Regions from separate parts of the Ornithinibacillus salinisoli genome, predicted to be linked through region 2. Evidence: a T-box and tRNA genes for the amino acid it is inferred to sense, from the RefSeq annotation. Region 2 holds a T-box; the other holds one or more tRNA genes.
What was found. The T-box of region 2 lies ahead of ACFSTA_RS11405 (valine--tRNA ligase). A T-box ahead of a tRNA ligase gene usually reads a tRNA of that ligase, here a tRNA-Val.
Positions count from the first base shown of each region.

Region 1: it encodes a tRNA-Val, which carries the amino acid that the T-box ahead of ACFSTA_RS11405 (valine--tRNA ligase) is inferred to sense. The anticodon was not compared.

Region 1 covers NZ_JBHUMI010000020.1:27,697-43,728, reverse strand. Annotated here, with positions in the region: gene ACFSTA_RS16995 (ABC transporter permease) at 1-241, opposite strand, end outside; gene ACFSTA_RS16990 (phosphotransferase family protein) at 796-1,770, shown strand; tRNA gene ACFSTA_RS16985 (tRNA-Val) at 2,233-2,305, opposite strand; gene ACFSTA_RS16980 (hypothetical protein) at 2,517-2,993, opposite strand; gene ACFSTA_RS16975 (CAP domain-containing protein) at 3,169-4,299, shown strand; gene ACFSTA_RS16970 (protein adenylyltransferase SelO) at 4,309-5,778, opposite strand; gene ACFSTA_RS16965 (ABC transporter permease subunit) at 6,021-6,887, shown strand; gene ACFSTA_RS16960 (ABC transporter permease) at 6,880-7,797, shown strand; partial or broken gene ACFSTA_RS16955 (ATP-binding protein) at 7,922-8,101, opposite strand; gene ACFSTA_RS16950 (ABC transporter ATP-binding protein) at 8,391-10,121, shown strand; gene ACFSTA_RS16945 (ABC transporter ATP-binding protein) at 10,111-11,940, shown strand; gene ACFSTA_RS16940 (alpha/beta hydrolase) at 11,998-12,723, shown strand; gene ACFSTA_RS16935 (YjcG family protein) at 12,837-13,355, shown strand; gene ACFSTA_RS16930 (GNAT family N-acetyltransferase) at 13,352-13,777, shown strand; gene ACFSTA_RS16925 (DUF421 domain-containing protein) at 14,005-14,682, shown strand; gene ACFSTA_RS16920 (hypothetical protein) at 15,015-15,272, opposite strand; gene ACFSTA_RS16915 (hypothetical protein) at 15,368-15,571, opposite strand; gene ACFSTA_RS16910 (hypothetical protein) at 15,655-15,912, opposite strand.
Region 2 covers NZ_JBHUMI010000016.1:154,129-170,160, forward strand. Annotated here, with positions in the region: gene ACFSTA_RS11345 (amino acid ABC transporter permease) at 1-367, shown strand, start outside; gene ACFSTA_RS11350 (amino acid ABC transporter ATP-binding protein) at 383-1,123, shown strand; gene ACFSTA_RS11355 (LiaI-LiaF-like domain-containing protein) at 1,167-1,649, opposite strand; gene hemA (glutamyl-tRNA reductase) at 1,889-3,262, shown strand; gene ccsA (cytochrome c biogenesis protein CcsA) at 3,276-4,094, shown strand; gene hemC (hydroxymethylbilane synthase) at 4,117-5,046, shown strand; gene ACFSTA_RS11375 (uroporphyrinogen-III synthase) at 5,046-5,828, shown strand; gene hemB (porphobilinogen synthase) at 5,830-6,810, shown strand; gene hemL (glutamate-1-semialdehyde 2,1-aminomutase) at 6,829-8,118, shown strand; gene spoVID (stage VI sporulation protein D) at 8,981-10,018, shown strand; gene ACFSTA_RS11395 (phosphotransferase) at 10,066-11,100, shown strand; gene ACFSTA_RS11400 (hypothetical protein) at 11,097-11,285, opposite strand; T-box leader at 11,434-11,661, shown strand; gene ACFSTA_RS11405 (valine--tRNA ligase) at 11,708-14,353, shown strand; gene ACFSTA_RS11410 (ATP-grasp domain-containing protein) at 14,372-15,241, opposite strand; gene ACFSTA_RS11415 (ATP-grasp domain-containing protein) at 15,253-16,032, opposite strand, start outside.

The DNA of each region.
Region 1 (16,032 bases), on a different contig from region 2:
CAGTGGACATATAATAGAAATGTCCATCTTTCTCAATCAGAACTGGATAAGCAAAGGTTCCTTCTGCCCCGAACAATTTTCCGATAAGCAATCCTACAGCTATTATGAAGATAAACGTGAAAATTGAAATAGTAAGCGCACTAAAATACTTACTCCAAATTAATTTTGTCCGATTTAATGGTAATGTAAATAATAGATTAATTGACCTATTCTCAAATTCTCTTGTTATTATTTCTCCAATTAGCAGTAAGACGTATAATAATTATTAGCTTTTTTATGATGCTCACCTCTTTTGTGAAGGGTAGATATTTGTATTGAAAAGTTCTAAATTGATAGATCAAGAATGCTTGGATTGAAATTAATTAAGCAAGCATCCTTGATCTTTCAAACTTCATTAATTTTGTTCCTTAGCTATATCTATTATTCTATATTTTATTATAAAAACCTTTTATTTTTTGTATTTTTACATTTTTGCGTAAATTATAAATGTAGCATTAGCACAACATAAGAAACACATTAAGAAGTGATAATAATGTACTAGAGATTCGGAGAGGATGAATTGTGGAGTATGAAACAAACTAATTTTTTTCTGTTCAATTTAATCTAGAAGTATTAAGATTTATATAGAGTACTTGATCTTTAATAAGGGATTTTGCCCTTTGAGTTAACATACTTACTAGTAAGTCAAGCCATAAATTTGTTTAAATTCATGTTACAGCTTCAACCAATACAGAACAACATCTAAGGGGAAAATCTCAAAGCTATAAAAACTATGAATAGAAATGGAGGAAAATAATGAAAGAGAATTGGGAAAGAACAAAGCCTCTTTATACATTGAGTAAGAAAGAGATTGAGGAGTTACTGCAATCTTTTATGTCTAATAAAAAGCTAGAATCTGCTGAATTATTAGGGGGTGGGTTAGTCAATTCAAATTATAAATTGCAAATCGAATCCTTAGAAAACCCCTTGGTTTTAAGGATCAGTAACGAGAAAAATTGTAAGCTGGAAAACAGTTTGCACAGAAAATTACATAAACATTTGCCTGTACCTGAAATCTATTATAGTGAGATTCAAGGTAATCAATCCTTTTCAATTATGGAATGGAGAGAAGGTATTCAGCTTAAAAAGATCATGTACAGTAATGATATTAATGCAATAAAACAATCAGCATTTTCAGTCGGTTCATGGCTTTCAGAAATAAGAAAGAATACGTTCAAAGAATCAGGCTTTTTCAATGAAGATTTAGAAGTTAATGATCCATTAAAAATAACTCCGAATTCTTTTCTTTCGTTCATGGAGGGATTTTTATTTGATGGACACACTAGTCACTGGCTTGGAAAAGAGTTAACGAGTGAATTATGGGAATTCGCACTTAAGAACAATCACTATTTATACAATATCGATGAATCTCCTGCTCTTGTACATAGTGACTACAATGGGTTAAATATTTTGATTTCTGAAAATAAAGAGCAATGCAAAGTAACCGGCATTATTGACTGGGAATTTGCATTTGCCGGTCCGGTACATGTAGATATTGGCAATATGTTACGCTATGAGAATTTCCCTCATATCGATGTGTTTGAGCATGCTTTTATTGAAGGTTTACAATCGGGCGGAGTAATATTGCAACAAGAATGGAAAAGAATTTCCAAGTTAGTTGATCTAGTTTCTTTGTGTGACTTACTTAATAATAGCTATATTGGAGCAAATCGTGTGAAAGACATTAAACAATTAATTTCTCAAACTATTAGTAATTGGAAGGATTATTGAAAAGCATAAACCATTGCATACTAAATTTCATCTTGCCCTTTCGTATGCATTTATTCTAATTTAACCAAATAAAAACCTTCTAATGTTAACTATAATATCCTTTAGGGTCCGGTAAGAAAAAAATGATATATAATAATAGCACTAACCACTACGTTATAAATACTGTAAATTGGGTTTTAAATTTCGAATAGACCACCTGTAATACCATTTCTCTTTTTTAATTCCTGTAACCTTTAAGTACATCTTGTCTCAATATCTATTTACATACTTCATTTTCCATCATTGATATTCGTATTTAATAAGTACGAATCTTGATATAAAAATTTCTATAATAAGCACTTTGACATACTAATGGGTTACAAAATGTGAACAACAAGCTTCTATCATTAGATTAGTTTTATTAAAAGAAACAAAATAGCCCCAATCCCTTTTAAATAAAGGATTGAGGCTTCTTTCATTGGATGATTCCGATTGGGCTCGAACCAACGACCTCCACCCTGTCAAGGTGGCGCTCTCCCAGCTGAGCTACGGAATCATGATATGAAATTGCTGACTTCATTATATGTAAACTAGTAATTCCTGTCAATAAGAAAAAAGAGAGTAGCATACTGCAGATCCGTTCATAAACTCAAATATATTCGTTCACAACTGAAATTTCACCTCTCTCCGCTCCACAATTCCACAAAAAAAGGCAGAATCTCCACCCTTTAATGTTAAACTATAATTAGTTAACCTAAAACTCTTCATTAATAATTGTATTCACCATTCTGCTGTTCATTGCCATTCAATGAAACTCCCATGGTTTGTATGGATTCTTTTGCTTGAGATAAATATGCTTCGGCTTGCCCTTGCCATTGGATAATCATGTTAATAAATGGTTTATATTCAGAACTTGCGTTTTCCTCCATTGTATTTAATCCAGCACGAACTTCTGTATCTTGATTTTCAGCATTATTTATACATGCTACCAGTGTTTCTACAATAGAAGATCGTTGCTCACCATTTACAAGTCTCTGTGAAGAACCGACAGCTGTCACACGGTGATATGAGGCTGGAACAAGATGGTCGTGCATTTCTCTATTCCCTTCTAGATCTTGCGTTTCTGGAATATGAAAAAGTTCCGAACTCATCGCACATACCATTTCCTCAGCATATAAGCTTTGGCGTAATAAACTTAAAACCTGTTCCCACCCGTTAACGCGATAAAAATAATATGGATACAAAGAAACAACTCCTTTTCTTGAAAATCTGTACACTCATACCCATAATTATGATTACGGTTAGAAACTTGTGTCAATTAATGATAGTACAGAACTTTCTATTGTTTATTTGTTCAACACTATGAAACTTGCTACAATTATCGAATATTAATAGGTAAGATAAGTCAGGAGTGAAAACATGCCGAAGTTACGAAATATAATTTTTTTAATACTCATTGTAGGAGCACTTTGGCATTTTTATGGAGGAGCATTCGAACGATCTGGATTTACGGGTGTTTATGAAGAAATTCACTCCGATGTAATTGCGATAAAAGAAAATCCAATCGTAATGGATACAGTAGAGGCAATAAATCAAAAGCTTCAACAATTACTAGGTAAACTAGATGAAACTCAACAGGATAACGCCCAACAAAATCAGCCTGTAGCCGAGAAGCCAAAATTAAACACGCCAACTGAACAATCCTTTTCCATTCATAATGTGGAACTGGGCGATGAACGATCCAAAGTGGAACAACAAGTAGGTGAACCGCAGCGGACTTCTTTAAATGAATATGGGGTCGATTGGGTTACCTACCACGAAAACTACCAAAACTTTTTCATGGCTGCTTATGATGATCAAAATAGAGTGGTAGGGTTATACACCAATCAAGACCTACTAACTTCTACACATGAAATCACGTTTGAAAGTTCAAGGGATTCTGTCCTGGCTACGTTTGATGAACCACTTAACAGCATCCGCAAGGGATTCATCAACTACCAGATTCAAGATAATGGAAAATATCATACATTCCTGATCGATCAAAATTATGTAACGATATTTTATGATAAACATGAAAACAATAAGGTTACAGCCATTCAAATTATAAGTGAAGAACTCGAACAGCAAAAGGAAGCATTTTTTGGCGAACCAAGTGAGGAATTAAAAGAAGGCTTCGAATACCAATTATTCGATCTAACTAATGCAGCACGAGTAAACCATGGCCTACCCATATTAACTTGGGATGAATCTGTTAGAAAAACTGCTCGCGACCACAGTAGTGACATGGCAGATAATAACTATTTTAGCCATACAAATTTGGAAGGACAATCACCTTTTGACCGAATGACAGAAGATGAAATTGCCTTCCAAATGGCTGGTGAGAATCTTGCAGCAGGTCAATCAAGCAGTATTTTTGCCCATGAAGGTCTAATGAATTCTCTTGGCCATCGAGAAAATATATTACATTCTGATTTTCGATCACTCGCTGTTGGTGTTGCATTCAACGAAGAATCACAACCATATTATACGGAAAACTTTTTAACCAAATAAGGTCGAAAATCAAGTACCACAGTAAGTTTGGTAAGGAACGTTAGATGGATCAGGTAACTCACAATACTCCTCCTGCTCTGAAGAATATGCGTATGGCTTTGAAAGTACATCAAGAAGCCGTTCCATGACAGAGTAATCCTCTTGTTCTACAGCGGCTTCAAGCGCTTCTTCAACTCGATGATTACGTGGGATTACTGCAGGGTTGCTCTTACGCATTAATTGCTCTGAGGAAGTTTTCATTTCTTCCTGCCTGTCTAACCTTTCTTGCCATTTCATATGCCATTGTTTAAATTCATCCGTACCAAATAAGTCATCGCCTTCCAGCCTATCTAATGTTATCGAGCGGAAGGTATTTGTATAGTCTGAACGATATTTCTTCATCAATCCTAACAGGTCTGCGATAAGGGTTTCATCTTGTTCCTCTTTGTTAAAGATCCCTAGTTTTGCTCTCATTCCTGTGATCCAATTACGATGATAAACCTCAGCGTACTTTGAAAGTGCATCTTGTGCCATTTTTATCGCCTGCTCCTGATCATCATGTAAGAGCGGCAATAAGGTTTCTGCAAAACGGGCGAGATTCCATTGCCCAATACCTGGCTGATTACCATAAGCATACCGTCCTCCCCTATCGATTGAACTGAATACCGTTTCGGGATCATATTCATCCATAAATGCGCATGGCCCATAATCAATCGTCTCTCCACTAATCGTCATATTGTCGGTGTTCATCACTCCATGAATAAAACCTACAAGCTGCCATTTCGTTAACAGTTCAGCCTGACGCTTAATGACTTCATGAAGTAGCGATAAATACTTGTTTTCTTCCGCTTCCAAATCAGAGAAATGGCGGTTTATCGTATAATCAGCTAGCGTTTGAAGTTCTTCCTCTGTACCCCAGTTGGCAACATATTCAAATGTCCCAACTCGAAGATGACTGGCAGCAACCCGAGTTAGAATAGCACCAGGTAGTTCCGTTTCACGTAGCACAGGCTCCCCAGTTGTCACTACTGCTAAACTACGAGTTGTAGGAATCCCAAGTGCATGCATTGCTTCACTAATAATGTATTCCCGTAGCATGGGACCAAGCGTTGCTCTTCCATCCCCTCCGCGGGAATATGGCGTTCTGCCTGCCCCTTTAAGTTGAATATCAAATCGTTCACCAGAGGGAGTAATTTGTTCACCAATCAATACAGCCCTGCCATCCCCTAGCATTGTAAAATGCCCGAATTGGTGTCCCGCATAAGCTTGAGCAAGAGGTTCAGCACCTTCTGGTATGAGGTTACCTGCAAACATTGCTACACCATCATGGTTTTGAAGATTTTGTAAGTTCAACCCTAAAGAGGTTGCCAAAGATTTATTGAAAACACACAGCTTTGGTGATTGTACAGGTGTTGGTTTTTGATTAGCAAAAAATGTTTCCGGTAAGTGAGCATAACTATTGACTAAGTTCCAACCTGTTTCATTCGTTTCGTTTGTCATTGTATCTCCTTTACTTTTTCACTATTTTTTGATCCACAAGTATTTTCCACTTAAGATCACTTATTATGCTATTTTACACTAATTACTTAATTCGAAACATCCCATTATAATTTAACTATCACTCGAATTCTTATCGAAAAAAATAAAATTTTATACATTTTATTTAGTATATTTCATCTTGAACTAATTTTCAGTAAATGATAGTATTTATTCGAAATGTCGAATGTTAAGGATGAAAAATTATGCGAATTACTTTTTCTCTCGTTTGCCTCTTTGTAGGTATTTTTTTATTAGCCGCTTTACCGATTTCACTTCAAGTTACTGATGGTGAACTGACAATCAATACCCAATCTATGATAGAATTTGCAAAAAATTATGTGGTTGGATTGTTTCATGGAGAATCGTTCATTTACGAAGAGGGAAAAGGTCGTTCTTATAACATACTTAAAGATCTACCAGATTACTTTTTAACTTCATTCCAATATCTATTAATTGCAGGCATGTTGACAGTATCTATTGGTATTGTTTTTTCTACTTGGCTCAGTAAATCAAAAAAAGATTGGATAAAGGATATAATCGGTTTCCTAGGTACGATACCTGATTTTATCCTTGTATTAATTTTGCAACTTAGTGTAGTATCTATCAATCAAGCAATTGGATTCACTCTGATCAGTGTTGCTTCACTTTCCACGGAAAGTAAAGCTTTTTTATTACCATTGATTACGATGACCCTTGTACCAGCAATCTACTTGATCCGAACGTTATCTGAAAGAACATATGACGTACTGTCAGAGGAGTACATTTTAACAGCAAAAGCAAAAGGACTTAAGAAACGATATATTTATATCCACCATGTTATTAGAAATGTTATTCCATACTTAAAAGCCGATTTACATAAAGTTACCTCGATTATGATGAGTAATCTATTTATTGTGGAATATCTATTCAATATTAGAGGTGTCACCCGTATCCTATTTGGTAGTGACACAGCTTACCAATATAACCTTGCTGTAAATACATTAGTTTCATTGGTTTTACTATATTTGCTTATCTATTGGTGTATTCGCTTCATGATCATGGTTTTAGAAAGGGTGTTTACTCATGAGTAATTGGCGCTTATGGATTGGGGTCATTTCTATTAGTTTTATTCTATTCATTACACTATTTGGTCCATTCCTTGCTCCTTATGAGAAAGATTATGTTGAGGATACCGAATATTACTATAATAGTTCGGATGATTTCGGGGTTCTTTCTCCCCCACTTCCTCCATCACGTGAACATCTTTTTGGGACCGACCAATGGGGCTATGATATATTAACTTTGCTACTATATGGTGCGAAATATACGGTTTTTGTGGGAATTGGAGTGGCTTTACTCAGAATAATTATTGGTGGAGCACTTGGCATATGGTTTGGATTATCCAATCGCCAGCATAAAGGCACTAGTCCCTCTCTCGGATTACTAGGCAGTATACCAGCTTTTTTAATCATTTACTTTTTACTGATAGGTATCACTATTAATCCTTCATTGTCTGTTCTAGAACTGGTTTTTCTACAATCAAGCTTGATGGTTCTTGTTGGCTTTCCTGGAGTGTATTCTGCTGTTTTTAGCAAAACAAATGAAATAAAAAAAGAATTATATATTATGGCAACTAAAGCATTAGGGGCTGGAAAACTGCGCATTCTTTGGAAACACATTTTACCTCATCTGAAAGGTACATTACTTGTCATGTTCGTAAAAGAAATCATTCTAGTATTAACGCTTATTGGGCAACTTGGTATCTTTAATATCTTGCTTGGTGGAACCATACTACGATTAGGTGGTCCTCCCGTATATATTTCTAGAAGTATGGATTGGGCTGGACTAATTGGGCAATGGAGATCGTTCATTTATGACTATCAATGGATTCTTTATTTTCCATTATTGGCATTTATCTTCTTATTATTTTCATTTTATATGCTATCTAGAGGAATTGAAATAAAACAAAAATCAAGTCTCCGAAAATATCCATATATATAATGAATAGTTATTGCCCTATTTCCTTTAACCTTTACAACTGGTGGAAATCACACAAGGATGGCTACTCGTATGCAGCCATCCCTTCATGGTATTCCTATTCTATTTCTCTCTCGAATAAAGGATCCTAGCTTTTTTCCTCTTGTTCTTCTAATCGTACCGTAACCTTAAACAGATCACCATCGACAGCGATATCCATAAATCCCCCATGTAAGTCAATAATTGACTTAGCAATAGCTAGTCCAAGGCCAGAACCGTCTGTATGCCGTGATTCATCACCACGTTTAAATCGTTCAAATAGCTCATCCCAACGTTTTCATTTTGCTAACATGTATAAGTATAAGCAAGAATTCTTAACATAAAGGTAAGATAAAAATGAAGAATTTCTTAAGATTCTCTAAAAGTGAATGAAAAAGTAAAAAACAGACCCTCTCCCATCACCTTCTATGAACACATTTTACCATATCACCCACAAATTTTATTTCTATACTCGAAATAAATTCTTGGAAAAAAACTTGTTTTTACCTTATAATAAAGTGAAAATTATTTTTAATTATCTCATTTAAACAAAGAATTTTGACAACGGAGGTTTATTCGTGAAAACAGTCTTTTCATCGTTGAAGAACTACAAATTACCTGCTTTTGTTGCCTTAAGTCTCATGCTTGTAGAGCTTGCAGCAGAGCTATTACTTCCCTTTTTCCTTGGAAAAATGATTGATAACGGGGTTATGGCAAATGATATGAACAACATTATAATGTGGGGAAGCATTATGATTGGTCTTGCCTTATTTGCATTTATATCTGGAATTATAAATTCGTTTTTTTCTTCTCATGTAAGTTGGGGATTCGCACATGATATGCGGGAAAGATTATTTCGAAAAGTGCAGGCGTTTTCGTTCGCCAATTTAAATAAGTATCCAACCTCTGGTTTGATGACACGTTTTACAAATGATGTACGACAAATACAAAATACGATCTTTATGGCTCTTCGCATTATGGCAAAAGCGCCGTTGCTTGTTTTAGGTGGCGTGATCATGGCGTTTGTTGTAAACCCAAGATTAGCGGTTATTTTCCTAATAACAGTACCACTTCTAATTGTTTTTTTATTATGGGTGTTGAAAAAAGCAACAAAAATGTTTGATCGTGTACAACGAAGTGTCGATAATGTAAACCGGGTAATGCAGGAGAACTTAGCTGGAATGCGTTTAATAAAAGCTTTCTTCCGTCGTAATTATGAGGAAGACCGTTTTAAGAATGCTAATACGTTGTTGAAAACAAATACTCGGACGACATTTCGCTTTATCGAAGCTTCTATGCCTGTTTTATTATTCATTATGAACATCAGCATAATTGCCATTATTTGGTTTGGAAATGCCCAATCTATTGCAGGTACAACAGAAGTTGGGGATGTTGTGGCAATCGTGAACTATGCAATGCGCGTGGCCATGGCAATTTCGATGTTCTCGTTCATCATTATGGCTTTTTCTCGTACGAAAGCATCTTCGGATAGACTTAGTGCAGTACTCAATGAGGAAGTAGATTTAGCAGACAGTCATGATGCACAGCAGTCACATACCGTATCAAATGGGAAAATTGAGTTTCGTAATGTTTCATTCACTTATCCAACAACAGATGAATCTGTGTTAAATAATATCTCATTCACTGCCCATGCAGGTGAGAAACTTGCTATTATAGGTGCAACTGGCGCAGGAAAAACATCCTTATTCCAGTTAATTCCACGTTTGTATGACACAACAAATGGTGAAATTTTCATTGATGATAAACCAATTACATCCTATACATTGGAAACGTTAAGAAGAAGTATTGGTTATGTACCACAAAGCCCACTTTTATTTAGTGGACCGATTATTGATAATATTTCTTGGGGGAAAGATCATGCAACCCATGAAGAAATTCTACAAGCAGCACAAGATGCACAAATTCATGAAACGATCATGGACTTACCGAATCAATACCATACGAAAGTAGGTCAAAAAGGAGTTAACTTGTCTGGTGGACAAAAGCAACGTATATCGATTGCAAGAGCATTGATTCGTAAACCAAAAATCCTGATGCTAGATGATAGTACAAGTGCACTAGATTTAGCAACCGAGACACGTCTTCTCGAAGCGATTCAAGATGATGTAAATACGATGCTCATCATTACGCAAAAAATTTCTACAGCAATGAGAGCTGATCGAATTCTACTAATGGATTTCGGAAAAATTTTAGCCGTAGGAACCCACGACGAACTTGTTCAACAGTCTGACCTTTATCGTAAAATAGTTGAGTCACAATTTGGAAAGGAGTATCCTCATGTCGATTAAGCAGCTAAAAGAGCCTTTTCAATATAAAAAAATTCCGATTGAAAATATATCCGATGAAATAAAACAAAAGCGGGCTAAAAATACAGTCGGCACACTTAAGCGGATCTGGTCCTACTTAGCAAGGGAAAAAGCTAAACTATGGCTTGTTATTTTGATGGTTGTGTTAAGCTCTGGTTTAAGTCTTCTTGGCCCCTTCATGGTTGGGATGGCAATTGATGAATATATTGTTAAAAAAGAAGTGTCTGGGTTAGGAATGCTAGTAGTAGGTTTAATAATTGTATACCTATTCCATTCCCTCTCGATCTTTATGCAAAATTTTTGGATGGTAGGAGTAGCACAAAATACGGTTTATGACTTACGCTCAGATCTCTTCCATCAATTCCACCGTTTACCGATCTCTTATTTTGATAAACGACAGCATGGTGAATTGATGAGTAGAATTACCAATGATATCGATAATATCAATAACACGTTAAACCAGTCCGTTATTCAAATTTTTTCTAGTGTTTTAACGCTTCTCGGAACGATTGCTGTGATGATTTATTTAAGTCCGATTCTAACAGTTGTGACAATGACAATTATTCCGGTCATGTTCTTTGCAACACGCTGGATCACAAGACGAACTGGGCCATTATATAAGTTACAACAAAATGACTTAGGAGAATTAAATGGTTATGTAGAAGAAATCGTTTCCGGTCAACATGTCGTAAAAACATTTTCTCAAGAGGAACGAGTTATTGCTGAGTTTGAAGAGAAAAACAAAAAATTGAATCGTTCAGGATTTTGGGCATTGACGATTGCTGGATTTATTCCAAAAGTAATGAACATGCTTAACTTCTTAAGCTTTGGATTAATTGCACTTATTGGTGGGATTTTAGCGATTAATGGATCAGGTATTGTGACAGTTGGAATCATCGTAATATTTACTGAATATGCACGACAATTCACAAGACCACTTAATGAGTTATCGAACCAATTTAATATACTACTTTCAGCAGTTGCCGGTGCGGAACGTGTATTTCATGTCATTGATGAAGAGCAAGAAGAAACGGATGAGCAGACAGCTGTAGAATTACCAGAAACATATGGACATTTTAAATTTATTCATGTAACGTTTGGCTATGAAGATGAAACCATTTTACGTGACATTAGTTTTGAAGCGAAACCTGGTGAATCGATTGCTTTTGTAGGACATACTGGAGCAGGTAAAACAACAATTATTAATTTAATTTCACGATTTTACAATTATGATGGTGGAACAATCACCTTAGATGGAAAAGAACTGAAAAAAATTAAACGCTCTAGTCTTCGTTCCCATATGGCTTTTGTCTTACAGGATTCTTTCCTTTTCCATGATACGATCCGTGAAAATATCCGTTATGGTCGACTTGATGCCACAGATGAAGAGGTTATCGAGGCAGCTAAAAAAGCAAATGCTCATGAATTTATCATGCAACTACCTGACAATTATGACACAATCCTCGACCAAGAAGGTAGTGGCATTAGCCAAGGGCAAAAACAGCTTCTAACTATCGCACGTGCATTTATTGCTGAACCGTCTATCCTTGTGTTGGATGAGGCTACAAGTAATATTGATACAATCACAGAGTTAAAGATACAAGAGGCACTAAAAAAATTAATGGAGGGTAGAACGAGCTTTATAATTGCTCACCGCTTGAATACAATTCAAGAAGCCGATAAAATAATCTTATTGAAACGTGGAGAAATTATGGAGCAAGGTAGCCATGATGAATTACTACAATTGAGACGTAATTATTTTGATTTATATAAAGGACAGCTACAGGAAGTTGGTAGTTGATTCATTAGGAACATGATAAACTATTATCATTAGGATTATTGAAAGTGAGGGTTACCCTTGGGACGTAAAGGAAAAATGATTGAACAAGAAATAGACAGCAATTTTTTACATGAGAAAATGACTTTAAAAATATACCAACCAGAATCATTTTCCCCATTGTATAAATACCATATTTGCATCATGCAAGATGGAAATGATTACTTTCAATTAGGTCGAGTAGCCACACTTAGTGATAAGCTACACGAAGAATTTGAAATTGAAAATACAATTTTTGTTGGCATTCATTATCAAGATCGGCATGACCGCCTCAAAAAATATCATCCGAATGGTGAGCAACATGAGGCATATGTAAAGTTTTTAGTTAATGAGGTTGTACCGTTACTAGATGATTATTTACCAACCTATCATATGGGAGGATCACGTGCACTAATGGGGGATTCACTTGCTGGAACATTAGCCCTTGTTGTTGCAAGTAAATATCCGAATACTTTTGGTAAAGTGATCATGCAATCTCCACTCGTTGACGACACTGTATTAGAAGTTGTAGAAAACGCGAAAAACCTTCAAAGTACCGATATCTATCATACAATCGGTACAAATGAAACAAGTGTACAAACAACCCTCGACCCAGAGGTTGACTTTGTTACACCAAACCGTAAGTTGAAGGAACTATTAGAGCAAAAAGGAGCAACCTACTATTATAAGGAAATCCCAGAAGGCGAGCACACATGGAAATATTGGCAAAAAGATATGCAGAACGTCTTAACAACGATGTTTAGTTAATGAATTTTCAAAATAAATAACAAATAATTCTCTTCTTTCATTGCAATTTTTGATATAATGGAAGGAAGACTATCAATTAGTGCAAGGAACAATTTCGAATAGGAGGTTTTTATATGAAATATGGTATTGCGATATTCCCATCTAAGCAAGTACAAGATGAAGCAAACTCGTATAGAAAAAGATACGACCCTCATTACGCACTGATTCCACCACATATCACATTAAAAGAAGCTTTTGAAGCTGATGAAGATACACTTGAAGAGCTGGTAATGGAGTTAAAGTATATTGCAAATGAGACGGAGCCATTTACCATTCGAATTAATAAGGTTAGTTCATTTGTACCAGTAACTAATACCATTTATTTGAAGGTAGAACCACATGAAACATTAACAGCACTGTACGAAAAAATGCACGCTGGCAAATTCCCAGATAATAAACGATACAATTTTGTCCCACACATTACAATTGGTCAAAAGCTATTAGATGACGAGTATTCAGATGTATTTGGAAGTTTAAAAATGAAGGACTTCCAAATCGAAGATCCCGTAGACCGCTTCCAACTATTATATCAGTTAGATAATGGATCATGGACGGTATACGATTCATTTGTATTTGGGAAGGAATCCGTGTGAAGGTTAAAATCGTTGAAACAAACCTAGAAAAAGAACATGCTTTTCATGTACGCACCATTGTATTTGTGGAAGAACAAAACGTATCACCGGAAGAAGAATTAGATCAACATGATGCAGAAGCGATTCATTTTATAGGCTATGAAGAAAATCAGCCTATTGCAGCAAGCCGACTTCGCTTGGTTGATGGCTACGGAAAATTAGAACGTATTTGTGTGCTAAAGGAATATCGAGGAAAATCATTCGGTAAACAGATAATCAAGTCAATGGAAGATGTTATTTCCGAAAAAGGATATACAAAAGTCAAATTGAACGCACAAACCCATGCAGAAGAATTCTATAAACGTCTCGGCTATCAAACAGTATCTGGAGAGTTTATGGACGCAGGTATCCCGCATGTCACGATGATAAAAGAATTAGATTAGATCGCTATTATAGCGGTCTTTTTTATTTATGGGGGATTCTCTCACTCATGTAACCGATGTTCCCGCTCATGCGTAAGATGTTCTCGCTCATGCTCTCCCACCTCAGTATAATGAACTCGTACCTAGGTCTATTCCCCTACACATCCTTTTTAATATGCAATTATGCATGTCTTTTAACTTCTCGGACATATTAAGAAGGTAATTTTCTAAATAGGGGGACTTCTAAATTGGATCAATTTTCACCTATGTTTCTAGAAACACTTTTTGGGTTTGTATGTTTATTTGCAATTACAAAAATACTTGGAAAAACTTCCATCAACCAAATCACTCCATTTGATTTTGTTTCAGCATTAATATTGGGTGAGTTAGTTGGTAATGCTTTATTTGATAAAAATGCAGGTATTCTTGATATAGGCTTTGTAATTATTCTTTGGGGTGGATTGTTATTAATTGTCGAAATCATAACACAAAAGTTCAAAGGATCACGAGGATTTCTAGAAGGAAAACCTGCCATTGTTATACAGAACGGGCAACTTGTACGTGAAGTCATGAAAAAAAATAGACTAGATGTAAATCAGCTTCAACATTTATTACGGGAAAAAAATGTATTTACGATGAAAGAAGTGCAATTCGCCATACTCGAAACAAATGGTACTGTTTCGGTACTTAAAAAGTCAGACTATCAAACACCGACAAGACAAGATATAAATTTAGCTCCTCAAGAAGTAAAATTGGCCACGACTTTAATAAATGATGGAGAAATAATCTATGATAACCTTCAAGAATTAGATCTAACGGAAGAGTGGTTGTTAGAAGAAATGGTGAAACAAGGTTATACTCATGTGAAGGATGTTTTTTATGCAGAATATACGAAAGGGAATAAATTATTTCTCCTCCCATTTTGAACAATAAGAACAATATCTTAATTTTAAATTCCTATTCCTTAAGAAATAAGTTGGTTCATAACCTTTGACCAGTGCTGGATATAAACACCTACCCATGTTTTTTCGAGTTCTTTTACACGAAGATAAAACTAGTTTTAACAGAGCGATCTCGGAGTTTTCTGTCTGTGGCACTGATACGTATCCCATTTATGGAAGCATGATAAAAAATGTGAAGCAAAATATGATTTACTGAGAATTTTAAAAGTTGGGGGAGCAAAAAGATTGAGCACTCTACCTAGAATGCTCAATCTTTTTTTCGTGGAGATAAAACCACCAATTATAAGTCATGTTGTTTATAATATATGATTCACATATTTACCTTTACCAGTCACCTTTGCATACTGCAGGTTTACCTTGGGTTCGGACATTGTTTTAGAAGCATCTGCTGCTTTATCCTTTGCATAACCATTTTTTTTACTAATTTCCTCATATTGTGTTTCCAATACGACTTTAAAAGGCTTCTCAATCACATACGGATTACGCCTTACCTTTGCAACTCGCTTTTGATAATCATTATATTCATGTTGTTGGATCGGTAAAATGTATCCCACAATAACCATCCCCTAACATATTTATTATATTATTTCGAGTCTAAAGCTTGCTTTATGACCGTTTATTTATTTATATTACCCTTTTTTTCAGAAAATTACTCCATCTTTTTTTCTAATTCTTTAATCCAGTCCTCGATTGTTTGCATATTACTTAGAAAGGAGTCATTCCATTTATCCATATCCTTTTCATAATCCTGCATTTTCTTTTCCGGCCGTTGAAACCATTTTTCATTTTTATCTAGATGCTTATCTATTGCTGCAAAATGTTTTAGCCATGGAATCTCTTTTCTTCTCCCCATTTCCACCCTCCTCTGATACAAGTAAAAAAAGAAATGCAGCCGAGTTAAAGCTGCATTACATACTTAAAAAAAGTTATTTCATATTAAATCCAAGAAAAAGGTCTTCTGTCATCCTTACGATCATCTCGATCATCACGGTCAGCCCCAACAAAATCTTTACTGCTGGATTCTAACACCTTATTATCTGATTCAAAATCCTCCACATCGTCACGAAGGTCACGTTCACGACCTAATCCCCCAAAAAACGGATCTCGCTCTCGACGTTTCTGTGGTTCTATATATACATTGTCTGCCTTAATGACTAAATCTTTCACACGTATTACTTTTTTATTTTCAGACATTGAATAGTCACTCTCCCTATAGAATTTTAGTCGATATTAGTCTATGCCTTAATTTTTATACGGTATAGACAGGTGTCTATATTCTGGCTCAAAAGTACGATGTTTTTCTTATTTAATTAT
Region 2 (16,032 bases):
CCATAGTGGTGCATATATAGCGGAAATTATTCGCGGAGCAATCCAGTCTATTGATAAAGGACAAATGGAAGCTGGAAGATCATTAGGAATGACAAAAGGTCTAACGATGAAAAGGATTATTTTACCACAAGCATTTAGAAGGGCAGTACCATCGCTTGGAAATCAATTTATAATTGGTATAAAGGATTCTTCACTCGTTTCGTTTATTGGACTACAAGAAATATTTGGGGTGGCAAGCTCAGGTGGGTCTAATAACTTTGACTACTTCACATACTACTTTATTGCAGCAATCTACTATCTCGTAATAGTTCTTGTGCTAACTTTAGTAGTAAATTATATTGAAAAAAGAATGGCTAAAAGTGATTAAGGGAGGAGGTTTCATATGAGCGAACATCATGAAATGATAAGAGTAGAAAAGCTAAATAAATCCTTTGGTGATTTACATGTGTTAAAAGATGTTGATCTTACTGTTAAAGAGAGCGATGTAGTAGTATTAGTTGGTGCTAGTGGGTCTGGAAAAAGTACCTTACTCAGGTGCTTGAATTTTTTAGAGATAAAAAATGACGGTAAAATTTTTATAGATGGTGAGCAAATCGAGAAGGAAACCCATGATTTGAATAAAATCCGTGAACGAGTTGGAATGGTTTTTCAACACTTCAATTTATTCCCTCACAAAACCGTTATCGAAAACGTCATAGAAGCCCCGACACAGGTAAAAGGTTTAAAGAAAGCCCAAGCCTTAGAAGAAGGCAAGGAATTATTGGATAAAGTTGGGTTAGGTGACAAATATGATGTCTATCCTTCTACTTTATCTGGTGGACAAAAACAACGTGTGGCCATCGCAAGGGCACTGGCTATGAAACCTGATGTTATGCTATTCGATGAACCAACTTCAGCATTGGACCCGGAGCTTGTTGGTGAAGTACTGGCAACAATGAAGGAGTTAGCTTTAGAAGGGATGACAATGGTGGTTGTTACCCATGAAATGGGCTTTGCGCGAGAAGTAGGGGATTGGGTTTTTTATATGCATGATGGAAAAATTGTAGAATATGGTCATCCGAATGATTTGTTCGATAACCCAAAAGAAGAAAGAACAAAAGCATTTCTAAGTTCAATTTTATAATAACAAATAACACAGAAAAAATAATCCAGTAAATGACACTGGATTATTTTTTCTTTTTTAATACATATATGCCAATTCCAATAAGTGCAATAGGCCAATATTTTTCGATGAGTTGTATAATAGGGTATAGCCAATGAAAAGTTTCGGGTAATTGAATGGAAAAAATCATAATTAAAGAAATTCCGATCAAAATAATACTAATTGGTAGCCCGTTTTTCGTTTTTAAATAACGTATAAAAAAAGAAATTCCAACTATAAATGGATACATCGCCCAATGGTCAATCCAAAACGTATAATGTTCGAGACCATGAAAATGAATACCTAAACCTAATATAAAAGTACCAGTAAATAATTGCTGATAATCTTTTGACTGGTAACTATATATTAAAAAGGCAATACCTATAATGATTAATAATGTTGGCCATGAATAAAAGTCAGTTAGTATAGGTACCTTTAATTGCCTAAGAAGAAAATATGCTCCTAACCCAACTAGTAGATAACCAATAAATTTATTAGACTTTTTCAATTGATCACCTCTCTTAAGATGAAATATGGTTTGAATTCTTGCTTCTTGAATGTTGTTGTGATAGAGTACAATCGAGTTCAAACATAATATACGTAATATCCTAACATATTGTTTCAAATTATGTTCACAAAATAATAAAATGTGCATAATTACCTATGCTATAATAATAATAGTATAATTTTAAGCGTGAGTTCAAAATAACATCTTTGAACCTCTTGTTTTAATGGAGGAGAGATAGAGTGCATATTCTAAAAGTTGGATTTAATTATAAAACTGCTCCTGTTGAAATTAGAGAGAAGCTTACATTTTCTGAACAGTCACTTTCAGAAGCAATGGCTGTGTTAAAGAACCAAAAAAGTATTTTAGAAAATGTTATTGTTTCTACTTGTAATCGTACAGAGATATATGCAGTAGTTGATCAACTTCATACTGGGCGTTATTACATTAAGCAATTTCTTGCAGATTGGTTTGACCTGGATAAAGAGGAGTTCTCCCCATATCTGCGTATTTCTGAAGATGATGGCGCATTGGAGCATTTATTCCGAGTGTCGACTGGTTTAGACTCCATGGTTCTAGGGGAAACCCAAATTCTTGGTCAAGTTAAACAGTCATTTTTGACCTCTCAACATATACAAGCTACTGGAACCATCTTTAATGAACTATTTAAACAGGCAATTACATTTGCGAAACGAACACAAAAAGAGACAGCTATCGGTGAACATGCTGTTTCTGTAAGTTATGCTGCAGTCGAGCTAGCAAAGAAGATTTTTGGCAATTTATCTGAAAAACACGTTGTTATTCTAGGGGCTGGAAAAATGGGAGAGCTTGCTGCCAAGAACCTTCAAGGTTCTGGAGCAACGAAGATTACAGTCATCAATCGTACCTATTCCAAAGCGCAGGAATTAGCTGCTAAATTTGAAGCAACTGCAGAACAATTAGATAAATTACAGGATGTTTTATTAACTGCTGATATCTTAATTAGTTCTACAGGTTCTGATCAAGTGGTGTTGTCAAAAGAGGTTTTAACACCGATACAAAAAGAACGAAAAGGGAAGGCACTGTTTCTTGTAGATATTGCTGTTCCTAGAGATTTAGATCCTGCGATAAGTACATTAGACAATGTCTTCTTATATGATATTGATGATTTACAACATATCGTTGATAAAAATTTACAAGAGAGAAAAAAAGCTGCTGAAAAAATTGAATTAATGCTTGAAGAAGAAATTGTTATTTTTAATGAATGGTTAAAAACTTTAGGTGTTGTACCAGTTATTTCTGCATTAAGGCAGAAGGCATTATCCATTCAATCGGAGACGATGAAAAGTATTGAACGAAAAATGCCTGACTTAACAGAAAGAGAGAAAAAGGTGCTTAACAAGCATACCAAAAGTATAATTAATCAATTGTTAAAAGAACCAATAACGCAAGCTAAAGAATTAGCTGCAAGTGATCGGGCAGAGGATGCGCTTGAATTGTTTATTGGTATTTTTGGAATTGAGGAAGAAGTTAAGACGGAAATTGCGAACCAAGCTAAAAAAAATGACATCATTATGAAGGCAACACAGAATCATAAAGTATCCTTCCCATTAATTGAAAAATTAGCTGGGCGTTAAGAAAGGATTTCTTATGGTTGAGGCAAAGTGGCTTTACGAAATTATTCTATTCGTTTATGGATTAAGTCTACTGGGATACTTTATTGATTTTATACAACAAAACCGGAGGGTGAATAAAATCGCCTTCTGGTTACTTAGTATGGTTTGGACGCTACAAGCCGTTTTTTTATTTATACAGTTTTTTGCGGCACAAAGTTTTCCGATTGCTACATTGAAGGATAGCTTGTTTTTTTATGGGTGGATTCTTGTTACATTTTCACTACTAATTAACTGTTTGTTTAAGGTTCATTTTATCGTGTTCTTTACGAATTTGTTTGGATTTTTTATTCTACTCCTCTTTATTTTAACAAGAGCACAGGAGAGCATGCAGGATAATGGGATTAAACTCGTTAATGAGATATTAATTACCCATATAACATTAGCTATCGTATCCTATGGATTTTTTACCTTATCATTTTTATTTTCGATCATGTATATTATCCAATATCTTTTTTTGAAAAAGAAGAGAGGGTTAAAATGGATGTGGAGGTTTGGGGATTTGGAGTTACTAGATTCCTATTCGTTTCGATCTGTAACCTTTGGCGTACCAGTCTTATTAATCGGTATTATTATGGGAGTTGTTTGGGCATATACTTCGGGAGCAGAATTTTACTGGTTTGATTTAAAAACAATTGGGTCGATACTAGTACTGGTGGTTTACAGTTTATATTTGATGTTAAGGATAATTACAGGCTATACAGGAAAGGCAATTGCAAAATACAATGTTGCAGCATTTTTAATTTTACTAATTAACTTTTTTTTATTTAGTATGCTCTCTAATTTTCATTTTTGATAACGTCGAAGGAGGAAAAAATATGCGCAAGATAGTAGTTGGTTCTAGGAAAAGTAATTTAGCTTTAACTCAAACAGAATGGGTTATCGATCAATTGAAACAAGCAGGAATATCAAATGAGTTTGAGGTAAAGAAAATTGTAACGAAAGGTGATCGTATACTTGATGTTACCTTATCAAAGGTAGGCGGAAAAGGTCTATTTGTAAAAGAAATTGAGCAAGCAATGTATGACAAAGAAATCGATCTTGCCGTACACAGTATGAAAGATATGCCAGCAGTCTTACCAGATGGATTAGTTATTTCTTCGATTCCTATTCGGGAAGATCATCGTGATGCATTTATATCCAAAGGTAATGTGTTGCTTCAAGATCTTCCTGAAGGTGCAGTAGTTGGTACCAGTAGTCTAAGGCGTGGAGCACAAATCCTTGCTGAAAGACCGGATATTTCTATTAAATGGATTCGAGGAAATATTGAGACTCGCATACGGAAGCTACAAGAGGAAGATTATGATGCTATCATCTTAGCAGTTTCAGGTCTTAAACGAGTTGGATTAAGTGAAGAGCTTATCACAGAGTATTTAGAGCCAGAAGTATGTGTGCCAGCTGTAGGTCAAGGTGCATTGGCGATAGAATGTCGTGAAGATGATGAAGAGGTCCGGAATTTGTTGGCTAAGATAAATCACGAACAAACGACACGAACAGTGACTGCCGAAAGAACATTTTTACATTTATTAGAAGGTGGATGTCAAGTTCCTATTGGTGGATATGCGTATTTAGATCAAGAGGATGTTGTACTTACTGCTTTAGTGGGGACACCTGATGGAAAAACAATTCTAAAAGAGGTTGTTCGGGGCACAGACCCTGTTAAAGTAGGGGAAACGGCTGCAAACAAAATGATAAACCAAGGAGCCAAGGAAATCGTTGACCAAGTGAAAGAGGAGCTTAACAACTAATGTCTCTACCATTACATGAAAAGAAAATACTTGTAACTCGGGAGCGATCACAAGCCAAAACCCTCTCTGATAAAATATTAAAAAATGGAGGGACTCCAGTAGAGATACCTCTATTAAAAATTTCATGTAAAAAGGAAGTTAACACGGAGAATACATTAAGAAATTTATCTAACTACCGATGGATCTTTTTTACGAGTATAAATGGGGTTCAATGCTTCTTTAAGCATCTTAATAGATTAAATATTTCGGTGGAATCGTTAAAAAAAATGAAAATTGCGGTAGTTGGCAGAAAAACAGGTCAAGCACTAAACGAGTATGGTTTATCACCTGCGTTCATTCCAACAATCTATAATGCAGAAAACATGGCTGACGAGTTTCTACAAACCGTTGAACATGTGGAACCTATTTTAATAGTTCGTGGTAATCGATCTCGGAATGTTTTATTACGTAGGTTTAATCAGCTTAATATTCCTTATCAGACAATAGAAGTTTATGAAACCGCTAGTAATGTAGAGATAAGAGATCAATTAGAGCAAACCTTAAAGAAAAATGAGTTTGATTTTATTACATTTACAAGTCCATCTGCAGTTGAAGCATATATGGAAATGGCTAACCGTGGTTCTAATTATAAGAATACACTTAAGACAAATTGTGTTTGTATCGGCACAACTACGGAACAACGAGCCAATGAATTAGGTTTTGTACATACAATTACCCCTTATGAATTCACTGTAGATGGCATGATTGAATGTATGAGTAAATATTTAAGAGAGGATAATTAATATGGAACAATTGCCAAGCTTTAAACGACACCGTCGTTTAAGATCTTCGGACGCAATGCGTGCTATTGTAAGGGAAAACCATTTGCGAACAGAGGATTTTATTTATCCTATGTTTGTCATTGAAGGGAATAATATTAAGAATGAAGTACCTTCTATGCCAGGAGTTTTTCAAGTTTCCTTGGATCTCCTAAAGGATGAAGTGAAAGAAGTACATCAGTTAGGAATTAAATCAGTGATTTTCTTTGGGGTACCTTCAGAAAAGGATGAGGTTGGTTCGGGTGCATATGTCGAAGATGGTATGATCCAGCAAGCTACACGTCTTGTGAAAAAAGAATTTCCTGATATGCTTGTGGTGGCAGATACATGTTTATGTGAATATACTTCCCATGGACACTGTGGTGTTATTCATAATCACGATGTTGATAATGATGAATCTCTTACCCTATTGGCTAAGACGGCTGTCTCACAAGCCGAAGCTGGTGCAGATATTATAGCTCCATCGAATATGATGGACGGGTTTGTTGCCGTAATCCGTCAAGCTTTGGATAGAGCTGGTTATCAACATGTTCCAATTATGTCTTATGCGGTGAAGTATGCATCAGCCTTTTATGGACCCTTCCGTGATGCAGCAGATAGTACACCACAATTTGGCGACAGAAAAACGTACCAAATGGATCCTGCAAATCGTGTAGAAGCGTTACGTGAAGCAGAATCTGATGTTCAAGAGGGGGCAGACTTCTTAATTGTAAAGCCTGCTATGTCTTATTTGGATATTGTGAGAGATGTTAAGAATAATTTTAATTTACCAGTAGTGGCTTACAATGTAAGTGGTGAGTATTCCATGGTAAAAGCAGCTTCCTTAAATGGATGGATTAATGAAAAAGAACTCGTACTAGAGAAACTAACTGCTATGAAAAGAGCTGGAGCAGATTTAATCATTACTTATTTTGCAAAAGATGTTGCAAAATGGCTTAGTGAATAATAAATGTGAGGTGGTAACATGAAAAACTTTCAAAATTCTGTTGATGCGTATAAAGAAGCAGTCGATTTAATGCCTGGTGGTGTCAATTCACCTGTACGTGCATTTAAGTCGGTAGGTATGTCGCCAATATTTATGGAACAGGGGAAAGGTTCTAAAATTGTAGATATTGATGGGAACGAATATATTGATTACGTATTAAGCTGGGGACCATTAATTTTAGGACATGCTGATGAACGCGTAGTAGAAAAACTTAAAGAAACAGCTGCAAAAGGAACTAGCTTTGGTGCACCGACTATTTTAGAAAATAAACTTGCTCAGCTCGTAATTGACCGGGTCCCATCGATTGAAATGGTTCGTATGGTTAACTCAGGTACTGAAGCAACAATGAGTGCATTACGACTAGCACGAGGATATACCGGTAGAGATAAAATATTGAAATTTGAAGGTAATTATCATGGACACGGTGATTCCTTACTAATCAAGGCAGGTTCTGGAGTTGCAACTTTAGGTCTTCCTGATAGCCCTGGTGTACCAGAATCGATTGCACGAAATACGATTACTGTTCCTTACAATGACGTAGAGAGTGTTCGTTATGCCTTTGAAAATTTTGGTGATGATTTAGCCGCGGTTATTGTAGAACCTGTATCTGGAAACATGGGAGTAGTTCCACCACAAGGTAACTTCCTACAAGAATTGCGAAATCTAACGGAAGAAAATGGCACGGTTCTAATTTTTGATGAGGTAATGACAGGGTTTAGAGTAGGTTATAACTGTGCACAAGGCCATTTTGGCGTAACACCAGATTTAACTTGTCTCGGAAAAGTAATTGGTGGTGGTTTACCAGTAGGTGCATATGGTGGTAAACGAGAAATAATGGAAAAGGTAGCACCAGTAGGTTCTATCTACCAAGCGGGTACCTTATCTGGCAATCCTTTAGCAATGACTGCCGGTTATGAGACTTTAAATGCTTTGTCGGAATCTTCCTATGATGATATTAATCAAAAAGTAGAGAGATTAATGGAAGGTTTTAGACAGGCTGCAGAAGAATTTAGTATTCCACTACAGATTAATCGGGCAGGGTCGATGGTTGGTGTATTCTTCACAGATGAACCGGTTATAAACTATGAAACCGCACAAAATTCAAACCTAGATTATTTTGCTCAATATTACCGTGCGATGATTGAAGAGGGAGTTTTCTTACCACCTTCTCAATTTGAGGGGCTATTTCTATCAACCGCACATTCAGATGAAGACATTACAAAAACAATTGAAGCAGTTAAAAAGGCTTTTGCAAAAATTAATAAATAGAAATTATTACTGAGCTACTCCCTAATGAGTAGCTCAGATTCTTTTTTAAGGCTTAATTTGCATCGTTTATTACAATTTACATAAACTGCGAAGTATCTTAGTATGAAAAAAGTCGTGAAATTTGAGATTAAATATACTGCACCAAATCTCGCTCCAGAAATACACTTCGCTTTCCGCGGGCGGCTGGTGAGCCTCCTCGAACTCCGTTCTGCGGGGTCTCACCGATGCCTTTCCTCCCGCAGGACAAGGAACGCTACGTCAGCGACACATCGCACGCAGAAAAAGTGGTTTTCTTTTTCAAGGAGTCTACGTGTATTTCTTGCGCTAGAATAGTGCATTGAGACCTTCATAACATGTGTTCCCTAAAATAACTTTCTATACCATGGGAAGAACCCACTAAGTGTTGAAATCAATGGCTAACACCATTCCATAATTAGAAAATCGCCACTAGCGGAGGCAGAATATGAAGACTCCTCGAAAATATAAACCAATTTTCTTCGTGCGATGCAATGCTGCCGTAGCTTTCCTTGTCCTGTGGGAACAGTACGTGTCCGAAGACCCCGGAAGAAGTGGTTTTCTTCTGAGGAGGCTGAGGCCGTGCCCACGGAAAGCGAAGTATTCTGACGGAGCGGTTTTGTAGCACTCTCAATTCAATAAGATTAAGAGAAAAAAACGTGTTAAAGTTACTGCACATTTTACATCAATTACGAATTAGCATTCTTTTATTCCCAAAAAGCAAATTTTATACTCATATTCACTTTCTATGTAAAATTCCCCCTGTGAAGCATATCCTTTTACATGCATTCATATAGATAATTAAGAGATATAAGTATATGGATTTATGCTGAAGGGAGGAAGCCACTTGTCAAACGATCAATCCGTGTTTAGCTTTGAGTTGAACGAGTCTCTTTATTTTGAAAGAGGACAGGAAGTTGGAGAAATAATGGGGATATCATTAGAACCAGAAATTTCTATACAGCCATTCAATGAGTATATATCAATACGCGGTGTAGTTGAGTTGCAAGGGTCTTATTTAAAAACGGAAAATACTACTGAAGAAAACGAGGATGCTCATTTTACAGATGTCTATCATTCCAAGCGTTATATGGAACGAGTAGTGGATACGGAGCATGATAGTGCAGAATTTATGCACCGTTTTCCAGTAGAGATTTCAGTACCATCGTACCGAGTAGAAGACTTAGATGATGTATCTGTCATGATCACTTCTTTCGATTATGAATTACCGGACCCTCATCAATTACAATTAATGTCTACTATTGAAATTCACGGTATTAATGACCAATTAGAAGAAGCCAGGGATGTAGAAAGATCTGTAAAGGAATCTGTTAACAACCAAGAAGAACAAAAGGCGAGCGAAGAGGATACATTTCAATTTGAAATAAGAAAACAAAAGGAAGAATTAGAACAAGAAGATCTACCTAGCACGCAAGATGATAAAGAAGAATCAAATGAAATCGGTCGTTGGAAATATAAGCAGACGCAAACTTTCTCTGAATTCTTTCAAAATGAAAATGATGATGATAACTCACCTGATGATGATGATGCAGATTCACCTGAATTCTCTCCAGAACATCTTGATTACAATGAGTCACCAAGTCTATATGAAAGTAACGAGATTGGAAGAGAGAGCAGTGAAAGTAGTAGTGAGAGTAGTTCAAAACAAAAAGCTGATTTGCGTTATCTATCTGATATGTTTCGGAATGAAGAGGAAAGCTATGCTAAGATGAGGCTTTGTATCGTGCAAGAGAAAGACACACTTGAAACTATCGCAGAACGATATGACACGACGTCAATGCATATTGTAAAACAAAATCGATTATCAGATGATAGTATCGCAGAAGGACAGTTATTGTATATCCCCTATAGGAAACAAGATTAACAATATGTAATACCCCTTGCCTAAGTATAGCCAAGGGGTATCTAAATTTGGTATTAAATTTTGGTGGTGATAATAGGGTGGAAACCGTTCGAAATGTCCTACAGTCATATGGAGTTTACCCTGTCGAAATAGAGTCCATAACAAATCGTTTATATAAAATTACCGATATGAACCATTATCAATATGCTTTAAAAAAGAGTCAACTTACACAAGAAACTGTTGCATTTTGGGAACAAGTACTTCATATAGCAAATGAGAATAAATTACCGTCTATCGTACCTGTTTATTTAACAAGACAAGGTAATTTCTATCATGAATTAGAGGGTCAGCTTTTTTATTTAACACCCTGGTTTGAAGAAGTAGATGATAGCTTGGTTACGGAAAAATTATATCAAGCGATAGGTCATATACATCACAGCACGAAAAAAGTCCAACCTATTTCTACAGAATCAATTATATCTTCATTTCATCGATATAAACAGGAGTTGGAAACAGTTCAATCAACTCATTTATCCTATGTCGAACAGTTTGAACAAAAAAGATATATGTCCCCGTTTGAGTTATTAGTTTGTACGCAGTACCAAATCTTAGAAAAAGTATTTTTCAAGTTGAATTGGCGTCTCGAGCAATTAATCGTTGAATTGACCGATACAGAATCTTGGAGTGTGAGTCTCTGTCATGGAGACCTATGCTCGGAGCATGTTATTCAAGCGAATCAAATCCTTTTTTTAAATTGGGAAAAGGCATACGTTGATAATGCGATTTTTGATTTAGTAACGTTCTATAAGGCAAAAGTTGTTCCTTATGATGTATCAGTAGATAATTTAATCGATAGTTTTGTTACGTACACCAAGGAAAATGAATTACAGAAAAGTGAATTGTTTTTATTGGCTATCTACTTGATGGACCCTGCAGAATACATGGAGCTAATCCAAGTTTATCAGGAGAATCCGAATGTATCCATGATGGAACAAGTAAAACATTTACAGCAAGCTAACAGGAGATTAGTCTTTGCATTACAATTCTCTGATTATGTGGAATCAGAGTACGAAAGTTTGGACCTTGATGAATTTGAAAGCTAAATCCATTTTAAGTAAAAACTAATAAATAATCCAGCTAAGAAAATGGACAACAATACATCAAAGCTAGTTGGAAGAATAATGGTACGAATTAATTGAAAGATGAATAACGGTAACGTGCAATTTTCAATTACTATAATGGTATTTCTACACCACGGTGGAAGACGATAACGATAGTATCTAGCCATGTAATCACCCCTTAAAAAGTACTCACCTTTTTTTATTCCTTTAATACTATATGTATGCATATAGTGAATTTGTGCAATTCTTAATATAATAGTTGATTTTATGAAAGAAATTGGCTACAATATATTAATAATTATCCGATATTCAAAATTAAATGCTGTGAGAGGGAAGAGTACAAAATGTATCACCTTTAGAGAGGGAAACCGTGAGCTGAAAGTTTCCTAGGATGATGTTTTGGAAGGTCGCCCTTGATGCTGCTTCTTTGAAATAATAGTAGGAGAAGGCCGGTTACTTGCCGTTATCAAGAATGAGTGTACAGGATCATGTTTCCTGTAAACAAAGGTGGTACCACGGAAATATACCCTTTTCGTCCTTTTTTAGGATGAAAAGGGTTTTTTTAATATATTTTTAGGAGGGGCAAATTATGAATGAAAAGGAAACATCGTTACCGTCCAAATACGATCCACAAGCAGTTGAAAAGGATCGATACAAATTTTGGATAGATGGCAAGTTTTTTGAAGCTACAGGAGACCCAGATAAGGAGCCGTTTTCTATAGTAATCCCACCACCAAATGTAACTGGTAGGTTGCATCTAGGTCATGCTTGGGATACGGCAATGCAGGATACAATTTCTCGTATGAAGCGAATGCAAGGGTATGATGTATTATGGCTACCTGGAATGGATCATGCTGGAATAGCAACTCAGGCGAAAGTTGAAGCAAAATTGAAGGAACAAGGTAAGAGTCGTTATGATTTAGGACGAGACAAATTTCTGGAAAAATCCTGGGAATGGAAAGAAGAGTATGCAGATTTCATTCGTGCTCAATGGGAAAAATTAGGGCTTGGCGTAGATTACTCGCGTGAACGTTTCACATTAGATGAGGGGCTGTCTGATGCTGTAAAAGAAGTATTTATTACACTTTATGAAAAAGGGTTAATTTATCGTGGGGAGTATATAATCAACTGGGATCCAAAAACAAAAACAGCCTTGTCCGATATAGAGGTACTATATGAAGAAGTGCAAGGTAAGTTTTATCACATGAAATACCCCATTAAAGATAGTGATGAAACTATTGAGATTGCTACAACCAGACCAGAAACGATGTTAGGTGATACAGCTATTGCAGTTCATCCTAATGATGAACGTTACAAGGATCTAATTGGAAAAACAGTTGTATTACCAATAGTAGGACGGGAAATTGAAATCGTTGCGGATGATTATGTTGATATGGAGTTTGGTTCGGGAGCGGTTAAAATCACCCCAGCCCATGATCCGAATGATTTTGAAATTGGTAATCGTCATAACTTACAACGTGTATTGGTAATGCATGAAGATGGAACAATGAATGCAAATGCTGGTAAATACGAAGGGCTAGATCGTTTTGAATGCCGTAAACAAATTGTTAAAGATCTTCAAGAACAAGGCGTATTATTCAATATAGAGGATCATACACATCAAGTTGGACATTCCGAACGTAGCGGAGCAGTTGTAGAACCATATTTATCGACACAATGGTTTGTAAAAATGCAACCACTAGCAGATGAAGTAGTAGGTATGCAAGATACGGATGAAAAAGTCAATTTCTATCCACCACGCTTTGAGCGAACTTATCTGAACTGGATGGATAATATCCGTGATTGGTGTATTTCTCGTCAATTATGGTGGGGACATCGAATCCCAGCGTGGTATCACAAGGAAACAAAAGAAATTTATGTTGGTAAGGAAGCACCAGCTGACCTAGAAAACTGGGAGCAGGATGAGGATGTATTAGACACATGGTTCTCCAGTGCACTATGGCCATTTTCGACGATGGGCTGGCCAAATGAAGAAGTGGAAGACTATAAGCGTTATTTCCCAACAGATGTGTTGGTGACTGGATATGATATCATTTTTTTCTGGGTAGCTCGAATGATTTTTCAATCTAAAGAGTTTACTGGTAAAAGACCTTTTAAGGATGTATTAATGCATGGTTTAATCCGTGATTCAGATGGTCGTAAAATGAGTAAATCACTGGGTAACGGTGTGGATCCGATGGATGTCATAGACAAATATGGTGCCGATTCATTACGTTATTTCTTGTTAACTGGCTCAACACCTGGTCAAGATTTACGTTTTTATTGGGAAAAAGTAGAGTCAACTTGGAACTTTGCCAATAAAGTTTGGAACGCTTCTCGTTTTTCATTGATGAACATGGAAGGGTTCAGCTATGAGGATATTGATCTGACTGGAGAAAAATCGCTCGCCGATAAGTGGATATTAACACGATTAAATGAAACGATTGATCATGTTACGAAAAACACAAATAAATATGAATTTGGTGAAGCGGGGCGTCATTTATACAATTTTATTTGGGATGAATTATGTGATTGGTATATTGAAATGGCTAAGTTACCATTATATGGTGAGGATGAGGAACAAAAGAAAACGACTCGTTCTGTATTGGCTTATGTGCTTGATCAAACCATGCGCTTATTACACCCATTCATGCCATTTATTACCGAGGAAATATGGCAGAAGCTGCCACATCAAGGAGAATCAATTACAGTAGCAAAATGGCCAGAAATTAGAAGTGAGTTCCACGATGAGAAAGCTGCTACTGAAATGGATCGCCTGGTGTCTATTATCAAATCAGTACGAAATATACGTTCCGAAGTAGACACACCTATGTCTAAACAAGTAAGCTTGTTAATTCAGACCGAAAATGATGATATAGCAGCTGAACTTGAGAGTAATCGTGCATACTTGGAACGCTTCTGTAACCCAGATGAGTTATCTATCAGTACGAAAGTGGATGTACCTGCAAAAGCAATGTCTGCCGTTATTACTGGTGCTGAGATATTCTTACCACTCGAAGGGTTGATCGATTTTGATAAAGAAATAGAGCGATTAGAGAAAGAGTTTGACAAATGGACAAAAGAAGTAGAACGAGTTCAGAAAAAGTTAGCCAATCAAGGGTTTGTTAGTAAGGCACCACAAGCTGTTGTTGATGAAGAGAAACGTAAAGAACAAGATTATCTTGAAAAGCAAAGCAAAGTGAAAGCACGCTTAAATGAATTGAAATCAAGATAAAAAGAGCGGGAGATTACCTTAATGGTATTTCCCGCTTATTTCTTTTTTAATATGACGTGTATATTGTTCAAGTATGTTTATATTACTAACAGCGCTTAAAGTCCGAGAACCTACTATATCTTCAATTTCATTAAAAAGTAAACTGCCATCTGGATTAATCAGAAAATCAATTCCTACCATTCCGAAATCAAAGTGATGAATAATTTTATTAATCAGCTTGGTCTCCTCTTTATTTAGCGCATACCATTTAGCAGAGCCACCGAGTTTAAAATTTGCTCGAAAGTCAGTTTTGCTTTCGCGAAGAACGGCACCTATAATTTCTTTTCCTACAACAAATACCCGTATATCTTTTCCTAATTGAACTTGGCATCTCTGGACGATTACATCATGTGAAACAAGCTTTGATCTACACTGTACCCATTGTTCTTTATTTTCTACAAGATATACTTGGTTTCCACCTCTACCAGTTGCTTCTTTTATAACAAATGGAAATGGCAATGGTGCTTTAGAAGTGAAATTCTTTTTGTTGAAAAAATATGTATCGACCATTGGAATACGAAGTTTACTGACTTCAAGGTGGGTTAATGCTTTATGGTTACAAATTTCCGCCGTTTTTGCTGAATTATAAACTTGAACTCCCATCTCTTCTAGTTGTAAATTCAATAATGGTTCTACTGTACGAACTACGGCATAAGTAGGTAATTCTATATCAGTGTGATTAACGAATAACCGTTGTTCATCATTGATGATCCCAATACTTATTTCTTCTCGTAATATTAATTCTAAGGTTAAGCCTTGGTTCAGAGCTTCATGAATGAACCATTTTATATATGCTTCATTATCCAATGCATCCTGTTTACTATAAATTAACCATCCATCGTAATTCATCTTTACTATCCTCACTTAATAGATTCTAGAATATAATCAATGATAAAGTCTGCTACATTAATTCCTGTACAATCCAAGAGATTACGGATATGAGCATTTGAATTAATTTCACAAATTAATGGTTGATCATTTTGTCCAAACAATAGATCAACACCTGCAAAATCAGCTCCAATAACTTTAGTTGCTTGAATAGCAAGTTCTTTCTCCAGGTCGGTAGGATCGTAGGCTTCCATTGAACCTCCGACTGTTACATTAGCTCTAAAATCATTCGTTGTAATTCTTTTCATAGCAGCTACAACTCGATTTCCTACTACTTGGATACGTAAATCTCTACCAAAACTAGATGAAATAAATTCTTGAAACATAAATGCTTTTCCTTGTAATTCTGTTACTTTTTCCTGTAATTCCTCTTTGTTTTGGATTAAATAGACTTGCTCTCCAAAAGAGCCAAAGGATTCTTTTACAATCATTGGTAAGCCTAATTTCGCTATAATTGTATCAAGATCAGGATAAGAAGGTTCATTTTGATTTCGGAAGAATACCTTTGGCGAAATAATGGTTTTAGGAATCGGTAGTCGATGCATAGCAAGTTGCTGATAGGTAGCAATTTTATCATCACTAGTTTCGATTGCCTTTGCACGATTGAAAACGGGTATTCCTAATAACGCTAGTTGTTTTGCTAAATAAAGATCTTTATCCGTAAATACGACATAATCTGGTAGATTCATTTTATCTTTTGTTAAAATATGTATCTCGTCCGAACCAAGAAGTGTTAGAAGTTCATTGTTTTT